Regions from separate parts of the Roseibium sp. M-1 genome, predicted to be linked through region 2. Evidence: riboswitches for the same ligand, from Rfam matches in the RefSeq annotation. Region 2 holds a riboswitch; each other region holds the start of a gene.

Region 1 (7,209 bases), 1.3 Mb from region 2:
GCCATGCCGCGTTCCGGTTGTGGCCTGATACCAAAGAGTGTTGACGATCACTCATCTGACCGCCTTTGGAATTAACCGTCCCGTGCGCTCAGGAACCGGCGCATGGCAACCTCGCTCCAGGGTGCCAGACGCGCGCGCGCCGCCTGCTGGCTGTCGTGGATGCGCTGGCTGAGGTCGTCCTGTGCGGCAAATTCCGCGAGGACTTCAGACGCGGTGTCCCGCAGGGCAGCAAGAACCGCGTCCGGATAGGGTCTGACCGTCACGCCGTCCTCTTGCTGCAGCACCTGGAGAGCACCTGCGTTCTCCCAGTCGCTTTCGGCAAGAGCCCGACCGTTTTCCGCCCGGCAGGCTTCCAGGACGATCGCTCTCAGGTCTTCCGGCAGGCCTTCAAGTGCGACCTGGTTGAAGATCGCCTCACCGGTGCCGTTCGGTTCGTGAAATCCTGGTGTGTAGTATGATTTCGCGGCCTTCTGGAACCCCATCGCCCGGTCCGACCATGGACCGAGGAATTCAGCCGCATCGAGAACGCCGCTGTCGAGCGCCTGGAACAATTCACCAGGCGGCAGACTGAGCGGCGTCGCGCCAAGCCGCCGCATCACTTCACCGCCCAGGCCCGGCATGCGGATCTTCAGACCATTCAGATCCTCAAGGCCGTTTATCTCGCGCTTGAACCAGCCGCCCATCTGGACGCCGGTGTTACCGGCCATCACAGGTTTCAGCCCGAAGGGTTCGTAAAGCTCGTCCCAGAGTGCCTGGCCGCCGCCCTGTTCGATCCAGGCGATATGTTCATGCGGCAGCAGGCCAAAGGGCGTGGCGGTGAAAAAGACCGCCGCCGGGACCTTGCCCTGCCAGAAGAACGAGGCGCTGTGTCCCATCTGGGCGGTTCCCGCGGAGACGGCCTCGAAGACGCCCAGCGCCGGCACAAGTTCACCCGCCGCATAGAGGCGCACGCGCAACCGGCCGCCGGACATAAGTTCAATCCGGTCGGCGATCCTTTGCGCGGTCACGCCCGGCCCCGGCAGGTTCTTCGGCCATGAGGTCACCATCTTCCATTCCAGCGTCGCCTCCCCTTGCGCCAGAGCCGGCGCGGCAAGGGATGCGGTACCGGCTGCAGCCACGGAAGCGCCAAGCAGGTTCCTGCGGCTGATCGGACGGGAGCCCGGTCTCGTCTGGTCGCTCATCTCATCTGCTCCAGAAGGCGTGAAAGTGGTGGACCGGGCCATGACCAGCACCGATCTGCAGCGTATCGGCAGTCGCGATGGCCGACTGGATATAGCTCTTGGCATTGCGGACAGCCGCCTCGAGGCCTTCTCGCTTTGCAAGGCCCGCCGCGATCGCCGAGGAAAGCGTGCAACCCGTGCCGTGGGTGTTGGCCGTCGCAAGACGCTCGGCCCTGAGCCAGACCGCGTTCCCCTCACCGTCCAGGAAGAGATCGGCGCTATCCTTGCCCTCACCGTGACCGCCCTTCAGAAGGACCGCCCTGGCACCAAGCCCCAGCAACCGCTCCGCCTGGGCATGCATCTCGGTTTCGCCTGTCGCGATCCCGGACTTCAGCATGCGTGCCGCCTCGTGCAGGTTCGGCGTGATGATGTCGGCAAGCGGCACCAGGATGGAGATCAGTCCGTCGACGGCGCTCGCGGCGAGCAGGGGATCGCCGGAGGCGGCCACCATCACCGGGTCGAGCACCACCGGACCGGTGGCGTTGGCTTTCAGTCCGCCGGCCACGGCCTCGATCGTTTCAACGCGGGAGAGCATGCCGATCTTGGTCGCCGTCACGCCGAGGTCCGAATAGACCGCATCCATCTGCGCACGCACGAACTCCGGCGGCACATCGTGAATGGCGCTGACGCCAAGAGTGTTCTGTGCCGTCAGTGCGGTCAGGACGCTGGCGCCGTAAACGCCGTTGGCGGAAAAGGTCTTGAGGTCGGCCTGGATACCGGCACCGCCGCCGGAATCCGATCCTGCAATGGTCACCGCAATTGCGGTCATGAAGATCTCCTCGTGTAATGCTGTTGCCGGTCAGGCGGTCTTGAGACGAAGTTCGATGTCGCCCAGGCTGAGGCTGTAGAGGGTGTCCAGCAGTTCCGGCACGAAACTGCCTGGCCCGCCGGCCCGCTCCGCCGCGATCTCCCCGGCAATGTTGAAAACCGACAGGCCGCAGGCAGCGGCAAGTGCCGTGTCGTCTTCCACGCAAGTGAAAGCCGCAAGAACGGCACCGCCGGCGCAGCCTGTCGCCGTCACCCGGCCCATCAGCGGATGACCGTTCTGCAGGCGATAGTCCTCACCCCGGCTTTCGATCTTGTCCTCGTCGCCAGTGACCGCGAAAACGGTCCCGGAGGCAATCAGCTCTTCGGCCGCACTCCTGTCCGCAAACAGCGCGTCCATTTCCGGCCGGTTCAGCCGGACAAGATCCGGTCCTGCAGCCAGCAGATCGCGCGCATAGGCGCAGCGCAGCGGCGAGCGGTCGACAAAAACCGGATCGATGGCAATCGGGCGGCCAGCCTTGCGGGCCGCATCCATGGCGACCGGAATCGCCTGCCGCCTGGTACCGTCAAGCGTTCCCAGGTTGACAAGCAGCGCGCCGGCGCTGGCGGCAAAGCCTGCAACCTCTTCCGCCGCCAGCGTCATCGACGGGACGGCCCCAAGGGCGAGCAGCACATTGGCGGTGAAGTTCTGGGCGACCGCGTTGGTGATCGCATGGACCCGCGGGGCCTTTTCCCGCACGCGTTCCAGCCGCTCGAACACCGTCTCGGGCTGCAGCGGCATCGTGGATGCGGCAACGGTCAGCGTCATGCCGTGCCTCTTTCCGGCAAGACCGGAAGGTCAGCAATGGCGTTTTGCCGCAACAGGGCCCTGCAGACATTTATCATGATCTCAAATCCCTCCGCCGGTATCAGCCGGATCAGGTTCAAGGAGTTGGCAGGCCGCCTCTCAGCCCGGTCCTGAATGGCCGGGCACCCCCATGAGACAATCGACTGCTAACAAGGCTGGTTCCGGATTGCAAGGGTGGGGAAGGCCTCGGCAATTGACTGGGGAGCCGAGATAGGCGATGTCCAAGGGCACCAATTGCAATCGCCAACCGCCCGGAGCGCCCCATGGTACCGTTTTTCGTGATGATCAAATGCCAGCTGGGCAAGACCTACCAGGTTGCAAGCGCCATTGCCGATGCGGAAATCGCCTCCGAGGTCTATTCCACCTCCGGCGACTACGACCTGCTCGTCAAGTTCTATGTCGAGGACGGCGCGGATATCGGCCATTTCGTCAACGAGAAGGTGCATCCGATCGACGGCATTCAGGACACCAAGACCATCATCACCTTCAAGGCTTTCTGAAGCCTCCGCCCCCTCGCTCGGGTCCCGCATTTCTGGAGGTCTCATGCGCCTTTTTCATTCCGCCACGCTTTGCCTCGCCCTTGCGTTCGCGCCGCTCGGTGCCCCGGCTTCGGCCCAGGGCATGCCGCCGGAACAGATCAAGCAGATCCTGGACCTCACCAAGGCGAACTGGATTGCCTTCCGGGACTGGGAGGGTCAGGAGCTGGTCTATTTCACGCACCTGGAATCCTGGAAATGCGGCATCGACTACGTCTTCTATGGCGTCAATGACGGCCCGATCGACCAGGAATGGCAGCTGGAGCCCTGCGATCCGGACAATCCGAACGCGGTGCTGAAGGACAAACCCTATCTGGAACGCCCCGCCGGTTCGACCCAGTCGTTCAGCGTGCAGCTGATCTTCAAGGACGGCACTAAGAGCGCCGTGGAGCGGTTCGAGTACAAGCCGCAGTAATGGTCCCGTGAAATCTTCCCTGGCCGTCATTCCGGACAAGCGCAGCAACGCTGCGCGCCGATCCGGAATGACGGTGGAGGGATTGAAGAGAATCCTTACGAGCGCGACGGTGTCGACGCCCGGCGGGCCTTGGTGCGGTCAAGGCCGAGCTTGTGTTCGCGGTAGATGACGAAGATGCCGGCGGCGATGACGATCATTGCGCCGAGCACCACGGCCGGAACCGGCATTTCGTCGAACACCACCCAGCCGACGATGATCGCCCAGAGCATGTTCACATAGTCGAACGGCGCAATGGTGGAAGCATCTGCATAGCGGTAGCTCTGGGTCATCAGGATCTGGCCGACGCCGCCGGCAAGGCCTATCAGCAAAAGCAGGCCGGCCGTAGGCAAATCAGGCACGATCCAGGCCTGGCCCGGCAGCAACAGACCGAGCGGCCATGTCAGCAGCGCCAGCACGGAGGAAGCCCCCGCGAACCAGGTGACGATGGTGGAGGTCCGTTCCGTTTCGCAGAGCTTGCGCACGGTGATCATGGCCAGCGCCGCAAATCCCGCCCCCGTGAGGCCGACCAGCGCTCCGATCAGGGAGGCGTTGTCGAGTTCGGTATCCCCCAGATGAGGCGACAGCACCACAAGGATGCCGACAAAGCCGATTGCGACCGCGCTCCAGCGGAAGATCCTCACAGGCTCCTTCAGCAGGAAGAAGGCCAGCACCACCACGAAGAGCGGCGAGGCAAAGCCGATGGCCGTTGCATCCGGCAGCGGCAGCAGGTGCAGCGCGGTGAAGCCGCAGACCATTGCCGTCAGCCCGACGCTGGCCCGGGTCAGGTGGCCGACGGGATTTTTGGTGCGGAAGGCGAGGCCGAGTTCGCCGCGCATGGCAACCATCAGCAACACCGGAAACAGGCCGAAGAAATTCCGCGCAAAGACCAGTTCCCCGATCGGCACCACCTCCGCCGCAATCTTCAACGCCGTCGCCATGACGAAAAAGACGAGCGTCGAGGCAACTTTCAGGGATATGCCGATGAGAGGGGCTTGCCGGGTCATGCCTGTGGAAGCCGGCGGGGTGGCGGTACGGGATTTCAGGCTCAAGAACGCCCTAACTCTTTCCAGGTCCGGCATTTTCAAAGACTTGTCCCACGGCAAACCGGTTCAAAAAACCGCGGGTATCTTCAGGCTGACAGGCCCGAAAGGGTGTCGCGGATCGAAACATGGTCCGCATCGGCGATGGCTGCGGACGGGATCGAAAAGAGGGGCCGTCGCAAGGTACCAGGAACGGCAAAACAGCTGCATTCGTTCCTGAAAGAGTGCTGCCCGATGGACCCGGACAGCAGATTGTCAGTCGCGCCCTGTGACAGGACACAACATCAGAGCTGAGCTTCCTTCGCTGTCAGGATTTTCGCCAGTTCTTCCGGCGACATCTTCTCCCGCTCTGCGATAGAGACCTCAAAGCCCTTGAGGCGTTTATAGATCGACAGGAGTTCGATGATGGTCGACCAGGAGTTCACCAGATACTGGAACGAGTTCGACACCTGGCCGAAGGCGGTCAGGATCTGCTGCACGATCCCGTAGGTGATGGTTCCTGCTACGATCGTCGGGACCAGGATGAAGTAGGTGAAGAGGTTATCCGCCTGGATGTAGAAGCCTCGGGCGAGATTGAAATAGAGGTAGTGGAAATACAGGCGGAAATAGTTTTTGCGGACATTTCCGAACAGTTCCACCAGGGTGAGCGGCTGCGCTCTGTGCTCGTGGTCCTCGCCATAGACGAGTTCCTTACGATACGCGGCCTCGACACGCTGGTTGTGGAACTCAAGCCCCGGGAGCTTGATCCCAACGACCGCCAGAAGAACCGTGCCAAAGAGCGACCAGAGAATTGCCGCGGTGAACAGGGGTGCCGGAATCTCGCCGACGATGGGCAAGGTGGAGACATAGCTCGACAAACTGAACAGGACCGGCAGGAAGGCGATGAGCGTCATGACCGCGTCGATCATCGAGACGCCGAGCCCTTCCATGATCGATGCGAACCGCATCGTGTCCTCCTGGATACGCTGCGAAGCACCCTCGATATGCCGGACATTCGTCCACTTGGCGACGTAATAGTCGTTCATCGCTGTGCGCCAGCGGAAGATATAGTGGCTGACGAAAAACCGGTTCATCACGTAAACCAGCATGGACAGGCCGGCAATCTGCGCGAACATCAGCATCAGAACGTAGAAGTCCGAGGCGACCACCCCCTTGTCGCCCTCAAGCGCGTTCTGCAGCGTGTCGCCGAACGGCCGGCGCCAGTTGTTGATGGCAACGGAAACCTGCACCGAGAAGTAGGTGATGAAGATGATCAGCGAGGAACCGCAGACAGACCACCAGTACCAACGATGGTTTCGGGTAAAGACCCACCAGAACCCGCAAAAAACCAGCGTCACGAAGGCGTAATAGGCGTAGAACCACAGAAAGTCTGGCGTGATGAAATAGGTGAGATTGATCGGTGGCGGTCCCTCCAGCGGTGCGCCGAACCCAAACGTCTCCCCGAGCCCGCTCGCAAAGCCGTACCACGAAAGCACGGCTATCAATGACCAGATGGCGGCGGAACCGAAAAACAATTTCGGACTGGGAAAGAAGGACTGAAACAACGGGAGGATCCTGTTTCTGAATCTGAAGGAAACGCTCACATCTTTGAACCGCTAGATTGCGGCAAGAACCGGCCAATTCATACGATTATTTGAAACAAACCACAGACACATTCCTGCGAGAACTGTTGCCAATGCGCAAGAAATGCGGGCCAAGCGAAAGGCGCCCCGAAGAGCGCCCTGGCAAGTCTCAGGCTATCCTGCTGCCCTGATCGTTTCCCAGACCTTCAGCGGCGTTGCCGGCATGTCGATCAGATCAGTGACCCCGGCCCCGTCCTTAAGCGCCTGCTGGACGGCGTTCATCACAGAAGCGCAGCCGCCGATGGTACCGGCCTCGCCCGCGCCCTTGATGCCCATGGCATTGGTGGTGGAGGGAATGTTGCGGGTCTCGAAATGGATATCCGGCAGGTCCGCCGCGCGGATCATGCGGTAATCCAGGAGCGAGGCAGTCAACAACTGGCCGTCCTCGTCGTAGATCGTCTGTTCGCACAAGGCCTGGCTGAGCGCGGAGGCGGCCCCGCCATGCACCTGACCGGCCAGCAGCAGCGGGTTCACGGTGACACCGAAATCGTCGACGATCACATAGTTGAGAATAGCAACATCGCCGGTGTCAGGATCCACCTCGACCTCACAGACATGGGTGCCGTTCGGATAGGTGTTTTCCGACTGCTTGACCTCCTCGCGCGCAGAGAGCGTCTCCCCTGCCCCGGCGACGATTTCGGCCAGCGTCACCTGCTGGTCGGTGCCGACGACGCGGACGACGCCGCTTTCCAGTTCAAGATCCTCTATCCCGGCTTCCAGCCTGT
Region 2 (7,209 bases):
CAGCTGAAAGCATACGAGCCGCCGCTCGCGCCGTCCGAGATCACTGCCGAGCAGCTTCGTCTGGAAGAAGCCATTCGCAAGGTCGAGGCGGAAGCCGCCCGCGAAAGCCTTGGCCTCGGCCCGGTTGCGCCCAAGGTTGAGCCCGCCGCACCGGTGGCACCCGTGGCGGCACCGGCTGCCGCCGCCCCCGGGCCGGAAGCCGCCGAGGTGGCACCGGCACCGGCCGTACATCATGAGCCGGATGCAGAGCCAGCAGCCGAACCGGCTGACGCGACGATCCCGTCACCGCTGAAAGATACGCTGGACGAGGCTCAAACCCTTGGCGGTGCCGCGAGCCAGGCGGTCCAGAATGCCAAGGACGCCGTCGAGCCACACACGGAACCGGCAGCTGCCGTCCGGCAGGAGCCCGCTTTCGGCAACCAGCCGCAGGCCGATGACGGCCTGTTCGAGCCGGAAGAAGAACCTTTGCCGGCGGGCGGATCGCTTTATGCGGAAGACCGTGAACCGGCCGAAGCACCGGCGGCGAAAAAGAGCCGGTCGAAGCGCAACAAACCGTCAGCCTCGGACTCCCTGCGCGACAGCGGCGGCATTGGCCGCCTTGTGCCGATTGCTGCTGCTGCAGCGCTTCTGCTGGGCGTTGTCGGCGGCGGTGCCTATTATTTCCTGACTTCCGACGAGAATGTCACCGCGACGCGCCCCTCAGGCGAAACACCGGATTCGCAGACAGCGACAAACGTTCAGCCGCCGGCGGAAACACCTGGCGCGGCACCGGTCGAGGATGACGACGCCGCCAAGAACACCGACAGGTTGCTGAATGATGGCGACACGGACGTCGTGGCTCCGGACGCACGTACGGTGACGACCACGACCATCACGCCGCAGGCAGATGCCCCGGCCCCTGCGCCTTCGCAGCCCTCCATCGTCAGCAGCGCCGACGAAACACAGCCCCCCGGGATCGACGCTCCGGTTCCTCCCGCGACAGAACCGGAAGCGGTTCCGGAAGACAATCTGACGGCCATCTCTCCGGACGAGCCGCCTGCCGAGCAGCCGGTTGCGACAGAAAATTCGGGCGTCCAGCGGTCCATCCTTTATGAGGAAGGCGAAGAAACCGGCGGTGCGGGCACGGCCGCACAGGGCGCGGTTGTCTGGAACATTGAGGAAGAGACCAATCTTGATGGCAAGGCACAGGCAGTGCTGAGCGCTTCGGTCGAAGTTCCCGAGCGGGACATCAAGGTGGATATCCGCATCAAGCCGAACGACGACACCTCGCTTCCGGCGAGCCATCTTGTTGAAATCAAGTATGAATTCCCCGAGGATTTTGCTGCCGGGGACATCGTCAACGTGCCGGGTCTCGTCATGAAGCCGACAGAGGAAGCCCGCGGCGATGCGCTGATCGGCGCTTCGGTGAAGGTTTCTCCGGGCTTCTTCTGGATTGCGCTTTCCAGCCTTCCCAACGAACAGCAGCGCAACCTTGCCCTGTTGCGCGAACGTGGCTGGATCGACATTCCGATGCTCTATGAAAACGGCAAGCGCGGCATTCTGACCCTGGAAAAGGGCACAGCAGGTGCCGATGCCGTCGAGAAGGCGATCTCGGCCTGGCAAGCCGGCTAACAGATAAGGCCCCTGCTTGAAAATAGAACAAGCCGCAAACTGCGGCTTGTTTTTTTTTGTCCGTCAGGGCATGGTCCGGGCTGGTCCGAGGGGTGTTCCGGTTACCGGAGCTGAGATGGTGCAATGCCGAACCCTTAGAACCTGATCCGGGTCATGCCGGCGAAGGGACGGAATCCTTAGCCTATTCCCGGATCTCCAATGTCAGTTTCGGCTTTGTCCGAAGACGGGAGATCCTATGCGTTTTTGTCTGCGTCAGCAGAAGATGCTGTGCATCCATGTGCCGGTTACGGCCCGCGCCGCCTTTCCAAAGGGGCAGAAAGCGGGTGTGGGCGCATGACATCGTTCCTGAAATCCCTTGCCAGATCGCTCCTGGGGCTCGCCGTGGCGATTGCCGCCTGGGCGGCAATCGTGCGGATTACCGGGGCGCAGCACTATATTCTGCCCGGACCGGAACGGGTCTTCTCGGCGCTTGTCTCCCACACCGGATTTCTGCTCTATCATGCGGGCATCACGGCCTATGAAACGGTGATCGGGTTCGTTCTGGGAGCTGCGGCAGGTGCTGCCCTGTCGGTGCTGCTCTGGCTGTTTCCGAAGGCGGCCAGAATTGCGATGCCGCCCATCCTGGTGACCCAGGCATTGCCGGTCTTTGCCATCGCGCCGATCCTGGTCCTGTGGCTCGGTTTCGGCCTTGCTTCCAAAATCGCCGTGATCATCCTGGTGATCTTCTTCACGGTCACGTCGACGTTCTTCGACGGCCTGCAACGGCTGGATCCCGGCCTGCACGATCTTGCAAGGCTTTACCGGCTGTCGCGCTTGCGCGAACTCTGGTTCTTCCGCCTGCCTGCAGGCCTGCCGGCCTTCGCTTCGGGCCTGCGTGTCGCCGCGGTGTTTGCGCCGATGGCCGCCATCATCGGCGAATGGGCCGGTGCCAAGGGCGGTCTCTCCTTCATCATGCTTCAAAGCAGCAACCGCATGCAGTCCGACATGATGTTCGCGGCCCTGATCCTGCTCGCCGTGATGGTCCTGATCATGCGCTTTGCCGTCAATCGTCTCACCCAGCTTCTCGTTCCCTGGCAGCCTCTCAACTAGCTGCCGCCACCTGGAGGATCTCCATGAAAAAACAGCTTCTGTCCCTTGCACTCGCTGCCGGTCTGCTGGCCTCGTCGCCGGCCCAGGCTGGCGACAAACTGACCCTTCTGCTCGACTGGTTCGTCAATCCGGACCATGCGCCGCTCGTCACCGCGCAGACGATGGGCTTCTTCGAAGCCGAAGGCCTGGATGTGGAGATCATCGAACCGGCCGATCCGGCCATGCCGCCGAAGCTGGTCGCAGCCGGGCAGGGCGATATTGCCATCTCCTACCAGCCGACGCTCCATGCACAGATCGAGGAAGACCTGCCGCTCAAATGGATCGGCACGCTGGTGGAAACGCCCTTGAACTCGCTGATCGTTCTGAAGGACGGCCCGGTGAAGGATCTGAAGGATCTCAAGGGCAAGACCATCGGCTTTTCGGTCTCCGGTTTCGAGGATGCCATGCTCGCCCAGATGCTGAAGTCGGCTGGCCTTTCCATCGACGATGTCGAGCTGGTCAACGTCAACTTCGCCCTTTCCGGATCGCTGCTGGCGGGCCAGGTGGACGCGGTGATCGGTGCCTACCGCAATTTCGAGCTCACCCAGCTGGAGATCGAAGGCAAGCCGGGCAAGGCCTTCTTCCCGGAAGAAAACGGCGTCCCGGCCTTCGACGAGCTGATCTACGTGGTCAACAAGGACAAGACCGGCGATCCTCGCTTCGCCAGGTTCCTGGCGGCCGTGGAGGCGGCGACGATCTTCCTGACCAACCATCCGGACGAAGCCTGGAATGCCTTTATCGAGGCCTATCCGCAGCTCAACGACGAGCTCAACAAGCGGGCCTGGTACGATACGCTGCCGCGCTTCGCCAAACGTCCGGCTTCGCTTGACGCAGGCCGTTACCAGCGTTTTGCCGAGTTCATGGCTGAAGCCGGCCTTATCAAGGAAGTGGTGCCGGTTGAGAGCTACGCGGCTGAAATCCGCTGATGATTGGTGCAGCGCCGCTTATTGCGCGGCGCTGCTTGCCTCCTTTGAGGCTTCCAGGCTGTCGATCGCTTCTTCGAAGCGGCTGTAGAAAGCGGTCAGATGAGGCGCCAGGCCCTCGGCATTACCGAGCGCGGCTCTGGCCGCCGGAATGTCCTGGGCCCGGATCGCCTGCAACAGGCGGTCATGGACTGCCTCCAGGTCTTCAAACGCCTTCGAGGCCTTCATTGTCTCGTCGCCGATGAGGGCGAAGAGCTTGACCGGCCTGCTCTTTCCTTTCAACGGAATCTCGCCCGCTTCCAGGCTGGCAAAACCTGGCGCGGCCAGCCGGGTATCCTCCGAGACCAGCAGTTCCGCACCGACAGCCTTGCAGCTCGATTCAATACGCGAGGCGACGTTCACCGCATCGCCGATGACCGAATAATTGAAGCGTCTTGCCGAGCCCATGTTGCCGACGCAGGCTTCGCCGCTGTTGAGGCCGATGCCGATCTTCACCGTCCGGGTCTTCAAGCCCCGTGCCTTGAAGCCGAAGGCGTCGGCGGCGTTGAGGTCTTCGACCACCTTCAGCATGGCGAGACCTGCCCGGCAGGCCCGTTCGGCATGATCCGGCACGGAAAGGGGTGCGTTCCAGAACGCCATGATGCTGTCGCCGATATATTTGTCGATCGTGCCGCCCCCGGCCTGGATGGCATCCGACAGGGGCGACAGCAACGTGTTGAGAAAGCTGACCAGTTCCTGCGGCGTGAGCTGCTCGGAAATCGGTGTGAAGCCGCGAATATCCATGAAGAGGATCGTCATCGGCCGGATCTCGCCGCCGAGCGCAAGCTGTTCCGGCGTCTTTTCGAGCTGGGTGACGAGGTCGGGCGACAGATATTGTCCGAAGGCCTGGCGCACGAAGCGTTTCTCGCGCTCGGTAAGGAAATAGAGCAGGGCGGTGGCGGCGGAAAAGACGAGGATCGAGGAGATGCTGGGATAAATCGGATCGATCAGGAGACCGTCCGTCCAGAAGACGTAAAACGATCCGCCGACAAGACCGGCAGCGAGCGCCGCGCCCAGGAGTGCGGTGCCGATGCTGCCGATCGCCGGCAGGGCCAGGATCAAAATGGCGCCAACCGCCATTGTCGCAATGACCTCGAGCCCATCGGACCAGTCCGGCCGTGACAGGAACTGACCGAAAAAGATCTGTTCGACCGCCTGGGCATGAATAGAAACGCCCGGGACCTGTTCACCGAGGGCACTTGCGCGAATATCGCGCAGACCGACCGCCGATGTGCCGACGAATACGATCTGGTTTTCAATATAGGGGGCAAGGTCAACCAGTTTGCCGGGGTCGAATAGCAGTCTGGCGGACAGATAGCGTTCCGGGTGTTCCCGGTCGGAATTGTAATAGAGCCAGAGTTCACCCGCCTTGGTGGTTGGCGGCCTGAAACTGCCGATCTTGATCGCCGTCACGGCAGGATCGCCGGTCGCCGTTTCCGTGCTCGATCCCGTGGCGCGGATAACGATGCCGCGTTCCCCGAGGCCAACGCGCAGGGCTTCCGTCGTCAGGCTGGGATAGATTTCCTTGCCGTCGCTGACGATCAGCGGGACACGCCGGACGATGCCCTCCCGGTCTTCTTCCGATACGGAAATCGATCCGATCCCGCTGGCGTTCTCGCGCAGGACATCAAGATTGGCGACCACACTTGTGAAGGGTTTCAGGAAGGATGCGGGATCCTGGCCGGCGAAGGACGTGCCGGCGATCTTGAGCGGTCTGCCATCCGTCGTGTCGGGAGTAACGCCGAAACCCAGCACCACGGGAGCTTCGGCAATCGCGGCGGCAAACACGTCGTCATGATCCGGAAGGGCGTCCATGGCCTTAAGTAAGTCAGGCGTGGCGTCGAGGCCGAGCATCTCCTTCAGTTGCCTGGGCGAGGTCCGGTCGGGCTCGGAAAAGACGATGTCGAAGACGATGGCCGCGGCCCCCATCTCGTTCAGGACGCGCACCATCTCCGCCATTCTGGTGCGCGGCCAGGGCCATTGGCCGATCTCGGCAATGGATGCTTCGTCAATGTCGATGATGCGGACCGGCGCTTCCTGATAGGGGCGTGGCTTGATGCGCTGGTAGTAATCAAAGGTAAGTTCGCGCAGGGACGTCAGGAAAGCCGGGTCGGCAATGCGCAGGCTCGTCATGCAGCCAAGAACGAGGCAGGCCACGGCGGCGACCAGCACGCGCCTGGAGAACAGCGTTTTGACGATCCGGCGCATGGCCCATCCTGTATCGATCCGACGGGGCAAGCCTATGTGTCGCGCGGAAGCTCCGCAAGCTGCGGGCATTCGGTGGACAAAGAAAACGCCGGAGCCCAGGCCCCGGCGTGTTTTCGTTGAGCTGTTGTTCTCGGATGCTGGTGGCCCGTCAGCCGCCAGGCTTAATGGGCCGGCTGCTGGTCCATGGTGCGGGCGCTGTTGCGCACGGCTTTCTGGACTTTTTCGAAGGCACGGACTTCGATCTGGCGCACGCGTTCGCGGCTGACACCGAATTCACCGGAGAGGTCCTCCAGGGTCATCGGGTCCTCTGCAAGGCGGCGGGCCTCGAAGATACGGCGTTCGCGCTCGTTCAGGACATCCATCGCGTCGTTCAGCATTTTGCGGCGCAGATCCAGCTCTTCCTGATTGGCGAGCAGGGTCTCCTGGCTGTCGCTTTCATCGACAAGCCAGTCCTGCCATTCGCCGGCATCGGCTTCCGCGCGCACCGGTGCGTTCAGGCTGGCATCGCCGCCGAGGCGGCGGTTCATGGAAATCACTTCCTCCTCGGACACGCCGAGCTTGGTCGCGATTTCCGCCACCTGATCCGGTTTCAGATCGCCCTCGTCCAGCGCCTGGATTTTGCCTTTGAGGCGGCGCAGGTTGAAGAACAGGCGTTTCTGGTTGGCGGTGGTACCCATCTTGACGAGGGACCATGAGCGCAGGATGTATTCCTGAATGGCGGCCTTGATCCACCACATGGCATAGGTCGCAAGCCGGAAGCCCTTGTCCGGCTCGAACCGCTTGACCGCCTGCATCAAGCCGACATTGCCTTCGGAGACGACTTCCCCGATCGGCAGGCCGTAGCCGCGGTAACCCATGGCGATCTTGGCGACGAGACGCAGGTGGGAATTGACCAGCCGTTCTGCGGCTTCCGGGTCCTCGTGCTCCTTGTACCGCTTGGCGAGCATGTACTCTTCCTGCGGCTGCAGCATCGGAAACTTGCGGATCTCATCCAGGTAGCGGCTGAGACCGCCTTCCCCGGCCGTGAGCGTCGGTACGTTCTGGGCCATGTCATGCACCCCCTTTCGTCAAGTTTGCGACCCCATCCTCCCGCTGCCCCGCAGTGTTACGCAAGCAAGCCATTTCGGAGGAAAGGCGGACGCAGAATAGTGTCCGTTCAGGCACACAAGAGCATCTAATATAGGTTCAAATCGGCCGATTACATGGCTGGAAAACGAAAACCCATCCTAAAATTTTTGTAATCCTGACAAAAGATTTGCGAAATCAGCCGGGTAAGGACTTTCAAAGCGCAAAGTTTTGC
Region 3 (7,209 bases), 2.8 Mb from region 2:
GGTCGCAGCTTCCGCGGCTTCCACTAGAAAGCGGACGGCCTCCAGACAGCCCTGATAATCGTCGCGCGGCGTATCGACCCGCTGACGGTGCAGTTCCATTCCTTCGTTAGAAAGGGCGATGATTTCGATTTTCGTTCCGCCCCAGTCGATTCCAAGCCGCATTTCAGTCCACCCGTTTTGGCAATTCGAAGGCGGCCGCCTGACCGTCTTCGAGGTCTTTTGTCTGTTTGCCGTAGCTTTTGAATTTTTTCAGAATGTCCGCCATCTCGTCGGCACTCAGGATCACCGGTTCGCCAAGCGCCAGGGACGACAGATATTGATCCGCAAGATCCTCGACACCTTCCGCGACCGAGAGCGCCTTTTTCAGCGTCGGTCCACCGGCGATCTGGCCGTGATTGGCAAGAAGGCAGGCATTGCGCGCGCCAAGTGCGGCGATCATGGCCTCCGAAAGTGCCTTTGTGCCGAAGCTGGCATAGGCCGCACAGTCGATCCGGTCGCCGCCCGCCAGGGCCACCATGTAATGAAAGGCCGGAATGCCGCGTCGATGGCAGGCGAGTGCCGTTGCCCGCGGGCTGTGACAATGCACGACGGCACCACAGGCCGGTTTCGCCAGATAGAAATCCAGATGCATCCGCCATTCAGAAGAGGGCAGAATATCGCCCCGGTAGCAGCCGTCGAAATCGACGGCGACGATGCTGTCTTCCTCTAGGTCCTCATAGGGCGTGCCGGACGGCGTGATGAGGAAGCCGCTGCCGATTCGCGCGCTCACATTGCCCGAGGTGCCCTTGGTGAGACCGAGCCTTGGAAGCGCCCGTGCCGTTTCGATGATCTTCCGGCGCAGTGTCTTGGTGTCGGCCGGAAATGGCGAGGTCATTTCAGTGGGCATGGCAAATCCGGGCAAGAGCGGCTGATCGCGACGCACCCTATAAGCCGAAAGGTCTTTGCTTCAAGTGCGAAGCGCGGCTTCTTGCCCCTGCCGAACAACTTTAGCCGTTAAGCGCGACAGTTTTCCTGAAATACCTGAGACGTTCGCCCGCAGAAGCGCCATTTTTGGACTTTAGGACAAAACCGTCTGCCGGAAGGTCATATGTGCAGTTGGTTGCAGGACGTGCCTATGCCCAGGACCGGAACACCGCATCCGGTAGCGAACGAACGAGAACTCTGTCACAAGACTCAAATGGAAGACACCCGCCACGACAAGGACATGCGGTCCGCTCGACAGCCGAAGGCCCGCAGCAGCGGACCGCGGTGGGCGGACGATGCCGCCGAGCCTGTCACGTCTCCCCGAAAAGCCGCGCCATCGGTGCCGGGACACCCAACTTCCAGGGCTTCCTTCCTTGCATCCTATTATCTCTGGGGGGCATTGGCGCTGATCATCGCAAGCGCAACAATCGGCGGTACGCTCTGGCATTTCCGTCAGGGGGCCGATGTCGAAGAGGTTGCCATCGAGCAGCCTTTACCGGATCCCCTGCAGCCGTTGCCTGAAATCACAAGAACCGCCTTGCTCAATCCGAAGCCGGAGCTTGCGGCTGAACTCAAACGCGCTTTTTTGGGCCAGCCCGATGCCCTTTGCACCGAGCTGGGCAGCCTCGGTCTTGAAAACCCGGGCTGGCGCCGGGCGCCGTTTCAGACGAAGCGCTGGCAATGCGCATCCGAACTGGTGCCACTGACGACCCCGAGTGTCGACTATGGTCCGACGACCCTGTTCTTCCTGCTGCGCGGTCCTTCTGAAACCAAGATCGACTATTTGAGGCTGAAGCTGGTTGTCGAGGATCCGAAACAGAAGCAGATCGGTCTCGAAGCCGTCTGGCTGGTGATTGACGCCCTTGCGGGCCGCTACGGCTGGACGGTTCCGGAAGACTTCAGGACGGCTATTTCCGGTTTTGCAAAGCTGGAGACGAGCCATCGCGGCGTCCGCCTGTCGGTTGCGCCCGAAGACCCGAAGCTCACCGGCGATGCGCGCGCAAGCCGCCGGCTCAACATCATTCTCGATTTTGGCGAGCCGGACCTGATCCGGCCCTCCGACCGCTTCGAACAGGCGCCGCCACTGGAGAGCGGCTGGACAATTACGGCCCCGGACGGTCGGGAAGGGGAATGAACTCCTCCGCGTCGCCGGGTACCGTATCGAACCGGCCTTGCCGCCAATCTTCCTTGGCTTGTTCAATGCGCTCCTTCGAGGAAGAGACAAAGTTCCACCAGATGTAACGCCGGCCGTCCATTGGTTCCCCGCCGAGGACAACGAAGCGTGCCGGATGGGGCGTGTTGTTTTCGATTACCAGATGGTCACCCGGCTTGAAGACCAGAAGCTGTGCGGGATCGAAGCTCTGGCCTGCGACCTCGATCTGCCCGGACACCGTGTAAAGACCGCGTTCTTCCCAGCCGGCATCGAGCGGGATCTTTGCGCCGGGGGCGAGGGAGATGTCCGCATAGAACATGTCCGAGGCCGTTTGAACCGGCGCCTTATGACCATAAAGGCTTCCGGCGATCAGCTTGACCGATGCTCCCTTGTCGGCGAACTCCGGCTGCTCATCCGTTCCGAAATGCTGGAAGGTGGGGTCGCTTTCCTCAAGGTGCTGCGGCAGGGCGACCCAGCTCTGCAGGCCGAAGAGAGAGCGGGGCTGCTGCTTGCGCTCCGCCTGTTCACGCTCCGAATGAACGATGCCCTTGCCGGCGCTCATCCAGTTGAGGGCGCCCGGGGCAATGGCAATCTCGGTGCCGAGACTGTCGCGATGATACATCTCGCCTTCAAAGAGATAGGTGACAGTTGCAAGACCGATATGCGGATGTGGGCGCACATCGATGCCGCCGCCGACGAGAAGCTCCGCAGGACCCATCTGATCGAAGAAGATGAAGGGACCGATCATCCGGCGTCTGGCCGAGGGCAGCGCGCGGCGGACGGAGAAACCGCCGAGATCGGAAGTCCGCGGGACGATTATGGTCTCGATCGGATCGCAGCTCGCTGCGTTTCCGGCAATAGGATCGGGGCAGTTCAACCAGCTCATCAGCGTCATCCTCGATGGAAAATTTCATCTCCTCGTTAGATAGGGCTGCTGCGCCGCGTGTGTCCATTGAACAGTCCGTTTCCGGGTTGCCGTCAAAACCGGAGCGTGTATAACGTCCGGCCCTTCCGAACCAAAAGGTGCATTATGAAACGCGTCATGATCGTCGGCGGCCCCGGCTCCGGCAAGAGCACGTTCGCCGCCGCGCTCGGGCAAAAATCCGGATTGCCGGTCTTTCACATGGACAAGATCCACTACCGGCCGGGTTGGGTCGAGCGGAGCCGCGCGGAGAAAGACCGGATGACCCACGAAGTGCACATGAAGGACACCTGGATTTTCGAAGGCGGTCACTCGAGCACCTATGCCGAACGGATCGCGCGGGCCGACACCTTCGTCTGGCTCGATGCTCCCGTCGGCAGACGGATCTACCGCGTGCTGAAACGCTCGCTGCGTTATTACGGCCAGAGCCGCCCGGATTTGCCCGACGGGTGCCCGGAGCAGTTCAATTTGCAAACCGTCGACTTTGTCCGCTTCATCTGGCGCACCCGGCAATCCGCCCGTGTCAAGCTGGACGCGGTCTATCGCGCGCCGCCGTCTCATCTCCGGGTATACAAACTCCAGACTTTCACCGACATGCAACAGTTCCTCGACGATCTTCCCGACCTGGGGTGAGGCAGCCGTTCCACTCTTGACAGCGCGCTTGCTGTCCCGGCACAACTGGCGTTCACCCGGGGTGTCCCGACAAGGGGCTGAGATACTGCAGGGCGCATCCGCGCAGCGCAGGGACCCGATGAACCTGATCCAGGTCATGCTGGCGAAGGGAGGGTGTCTTCGTCTTGGGCGTTCCGGAACCCGGAATCAGATCCCGGGCAGCCTCTCCAGCCGGACTGACTGAATTGTGCAGTGCTGTTCAATCGCTGCGGAAAGTCCTGCGTGCCGGAAACTGCGCCTCCGAATTTGAACTTCGTATCTGCCTCGCCGAGCCTGAGGGGGCAGTCATGAGAATTGCAATCCGCGGCGCAGGTGTGGCGGGCCTTGCTCTTGCTCACGAGCTTCGTGCGCGCGGGGCAGACGTCACGATCCTCGAAGTTCGAAAAGACCAGACCGGCAGCGCCTCGTGGCTCGCCGGTGGCATGCTGGCTCCCTGGTGCGAGCGGGAGAATGCCGAAGAAGACGTGCTCACCTTCGGCAGGGAAAGCATTTGCTGGTGGGACAAGGTATTGCCCGGCCATGTCAGCCGGAAGGGAACACTCGTTGTTGCGCCACCGCGCGATATTGCCGAGCTCGACAGGTTCGCCTCCCGCACGACCGGATTCGAGAGGATCGGTGCGGCAGAGATTTCCGGTCTGGAACCCGACCTTGGTGACCGTTTCGCAAGGGGGCTGTTCTTTTCTGAAGAAGCGCATCTCGATCCGCGCAAGGCGCTCATGGCACTGCGCAAAAAGCTGGAAGCAGACGGTGTCCGCTTTGTTTTCGGGGCTGAGGCCGGGCAGGGGGCGGAGGCCGGTCTTGTGGCCGAGTGCACAGGAATTGCCGCGGGCGATCCGGACCTGCGGCCCGTGCGCGGTGAAATGCTGCTGCTTCACGCGCCTGACGTTTCCCTGGCGCGGCCCGTGCGGATGTTGCATCCGCGCATTCCGGTCTATGTGGTGCCGCGGGAAGATCACCTTTTCATGGTCGGCGCCACAATGATCGAAAGCGGCGACGAGGGCCCGGTCAGCGTCCGGTCCACGATGGAGCTGCTCAACGCTGCCTACAGCCTTCATCCGGGTTTTGCGGAAGCCAAGATCGTGGAGACCGGGGCAGGGCTCCGGCCCGCCTATTCCGACAACCTGCCGCGCATTTCGTTCAGCGAAAATACCCTCTCGCTCAACGGCTTTTACCGCCACGGCTTTTTGCTGGCGCCCCACTATGCAAGCGAAGCCGCAAAGACACTCCTTCATCATCTTCAGGAGAAGACCCTTGAAGCTCATCATTAACGGCGAAGATCGGGAGGTTGCGAGCACCACGCTGGCGGCTTTGCTGGAGGAACTTGCCTACGACCACGACTTTCTTGCGACCGCCCGCAACGGCGATCTCGTCATCGCGGAAGAACGCTCTGCCTGCAGCCTCGCAGCCGGAGACCGGATCGAGATCCTGTCGCCGATGCAGGGGGGCTGAGAGATGCCGGAATTCTACGGCGAACAGATCGCCTCGCGGTTTCTATTGGGCACGGCGCAATATCCCTCGCCGAAGATCCTGGGAGAAGCGGTGAAAGCCTCGGGTACGGACATCCTGACCGTCTCGCTGCGCCGGGAAAGCGCTGGGACCGGTTCTGGCGGCAAGTTCTGGGAGCTGATCCGGCAGCTTGGTGTCAAAATACTGCCGAACACTGCCGGCTGCCACTCGGTCAAGGAAGCCGTCACGACCGCGAAGATGGCGCGGGATTTGTTCGGAACGGACTGGATCAAGCTGGAAGTCATCGGACAACACGACAGCCTGCAGCCGGATGTGTTTGGATTGGTGGAAGCTGCCCGTATCCTGAGCGAGGATGGCTTCAAGGTGTTTCCCTATACGACCGAGGACATCGTCGTTGGCGAGAAGCTGCTGGAAGCAGGCTGCAAGGTGCTGATGCCCTGGTGCGCGCCGATCGGCTCGGCGCGTGGTCCGGTCAATCCGGAAGCGCTCAGGACCTATCGCGCTCATTTCCCCGATATCCCGCTGGTGGTAGATGCAGGACTCGGACGCCCGTCTCATGCAACGCAAGTCCTGGAACTCGGTTTCGACGCGGTGCTGCTCAATACGGCAGTGGCGAAGGCCGGCGATCCGGTTGCCATGGCAACGGCCTTTCGTCTCGCTATCGAGGCTGGACGGCTCGCATATGAAGCAAATCCCCTGGCACCGCGCGATATGGCGGTTCCCTCGACCCCGGTGCTTGGAATGGCGGTGTTTGAATGAAGCTCGATCCCTTTTACCTCATCGTCGACAGTTCCGACTGGATTGCCCGGTTGATCCCGCTCGGCGTCAAGCTTGTACAGCTGCGCATCAAGGATGCTGCGGAAGAGGTTCTGCGCCGCGAGATCGCCGCTTCCAAGGAGATCTGCGCGAAGCACGGTTGCCAGCTGATCGTCAATGATTACTGGCAGCTCGCCATTGAGGAGGGCTGCGACTTCGTCCATCTCGGTCAGGAAGATCTGGCCGACGCGGATGTTGCCGCGATCCGCAAGGCGGGCTTGAGGCTCGGCGTTTCGACCCATGACGGCGAGGAACTGGGCACGGCGCTCAGCGTCAATCCTGACTACGTGGCACTGGGCCCGGTCTATCCGACGATCCTGAAGAAGATGAAATGGGCACCGCAGGGGATCGAGAAGATCGCCCGGTGGAAAGCCAGGGTCGGCAATTTGCCATTGGTCGCAATCGGTGGCCTTAATCCGGAGCGTCTGCCGGGCGTCTTTGAAAACGGTGCCGACAGTGCGGCGGTTGTGACCGACATTACTCTGAACGCCGATCCGGAAACGCGGACACGGGAATGGTTGGAAGCCACGGCACGCTGGCGATAGCAGCGAGACCGGTCAGCCGAATATCGCCCTGTCGCGCGCGATCTGATCGCGCAGGAATTCCTGGACGGCAGCGACGTGGCGCAGCGGGCGCGAGCTTTCATGGGTGACCATCCAGTACGCCCGGCGCAGCTTGATTTCCGGCAGAACGGCGACAAGCTTTATATCATCGCGTGCGATGAAATCGTGCAGGATGCCGATACCCGCGCCGGACCGCACCGCCTCGGTCTGGCCGAGGGCTGAGGCAATCTCGAAGCGGGCGGTCCAGTTCTTGACGATCTCCATCCCGTAATTGAGCGACGGCGAATAAAGAAGATCCTCCACATAGCCGATCAGATCGTGCGCGCTGAGATCTGTTGCCGTGGAGGGGGTGCCGCGGGCCTTCAGATAGGTTCGCGAAGCGTAGAGACCAAGCGAATAGTCGACGAGCTTTCCCGCCACCAGCCGGCCGGTCTCCGGCCGGTCGATGGTCACTGCAATGTCCGCTTCGCGCCGGGAGAGGGAGAAGGACCGCGGCACCGGCACGAGCTGTACCGTCAGCCCGGGATGCTTTTCCGTAAGCTTGCCGAGGCGAGGCGCGAGATAGGCAACACCGAAACCGTCCGGAGCCCCGATGCGCACGGTGCCGGAAATCTCCGGTGTGTCATGGCCAAGATCGGCTTCCGCCGCGACGG

Evidence for each region. Region 2 has a riboswitch for thiamine pyrophosphate ahead of ACX3M4_RS22865 (ABC transporter permease). Riboswitches for the same ligand answer to the same signal wherever they lie in the genome.
Region 1: linked by a shared signal. The riboswitch ahead of thiM (hydroxyethylthiazole kinase) and the one ahead of ACX3M4_RS22865 (ABC transporter permease) in region 2 are both predicted to bind thiamine pyrophosphate.
Region 3: linked by a shared signal. The riboswitch ahead of thiO (glycine oxidase ThiO) and the one ahead of ACX3M4_RS22865 (ABC transporter permease) in region 2 are both predicted to bind thiamine pyrophosphate.

The regions. Positions count from the first base shown of each region.
Region 1 covers NZ_CM137257.1:6,357,269-6,364,477, reverse strand. Annotated here, with positions in the region: gene ACX3M4_RS28685 (TRAP transporter substrate-binding protein) at 72-1,181, opposite strand; gene thiD (bifunctional hydroxymethylpyrimidine kinase/phosphomethylpyrimidine kinase) at 1,183-1,989, opposite strand; gene thiM (hydroxyethylthiazole kinase) at 2,020-2,793, opposite strand; TPP riboswitch at 2,862-2,972, opposite strand; gene ACX3M4_RS28670 (Lrp/AsnC ligand binding domain-containing protein) at 3,096-3,332, shown strand; gene ACX3M4_RS28665 (hypothetical protein) at 3,376-3,783, shown strand; gene ACX3M4_RS28660 (DMT family transporter) at 3,879-4,871, opposite strand; gene sbmA (peptide antibiotic transporter SbmA) at 5,147-6,406, opposite strand; gene ACX3M4_RS28650 (xanthine dehydrogenase family protein molybdopterin-binding subunit) at 6,599-7,209, opposite strand, start outside.
Region 2 covers NZ_CM137257.1:5,023,889-5,031,097, forward strand. Annotated here, with positions in the region: gene ACX3M4_RS22860 (hypothetical protein) at 1-1,611, shown strand, start outside; TPP riboswitch at 1,690-1,796, shown strand; gene ACX3M4_RS22865 (ABC transporter permease) at 1,945-2,700, shown strand; gene ACX3M4_RS22870 (ABC transporter substrate-binding protein) at 2,724-3,665, shown strand; gene ACX3M4_RS22875 (CHASE2 domain-containing protein) at 3,684-5,909, opposite strand; gene rpoH (RNA polymerase sigma factor RpoH) at 6,071-6,958, opposite strand; gene ACX3M4_RS22885 (RluA family pseudouridine synthase) at 7,136-7,209, opposite strand, start outside.
Region 3 covers NZ_CM137257.1:1,225,132-1,232,340, reverse strand. Annotated here, with positions in the region: gene ACX3M4_RS05665 (ROK family protein) at 1-162, opposite strand, end outside; gene ACX3M4_RS05660 (class II aldolase/adducin family protein) at 164-886, opposite strand; gene ACX3M4_RS05655 (DUF6030 family protein) at 1,178-2,098, shown strand; gene ACX3M4_RS05650 (pirin family protein) at 2,067-3,002, opposite strand; gene ACX3M4_RS05645 (P-loop NTPase family protein) at 3,159-3,671, shown strand; TPP riboswitch at 3,719-3,840, shown strand; gene thiO (glycine oxidase ThiO) at 3,998-4,978, shown strand; gene thiS (sulfur carrier protein ThiS) at 4,962-5,159, shown strand; gene ACX3M4_RS05630 (thiazole synthase) at 5,163-5,936, shown strand; gene ACX3M4_RS05625 (thiamine phosphate synthase) at 5,933-6,538, shown strand; gene ACX3M4_RS05620 (LysR family transcriptional regulator) at 6,551-7,209, opposite strand, start outside.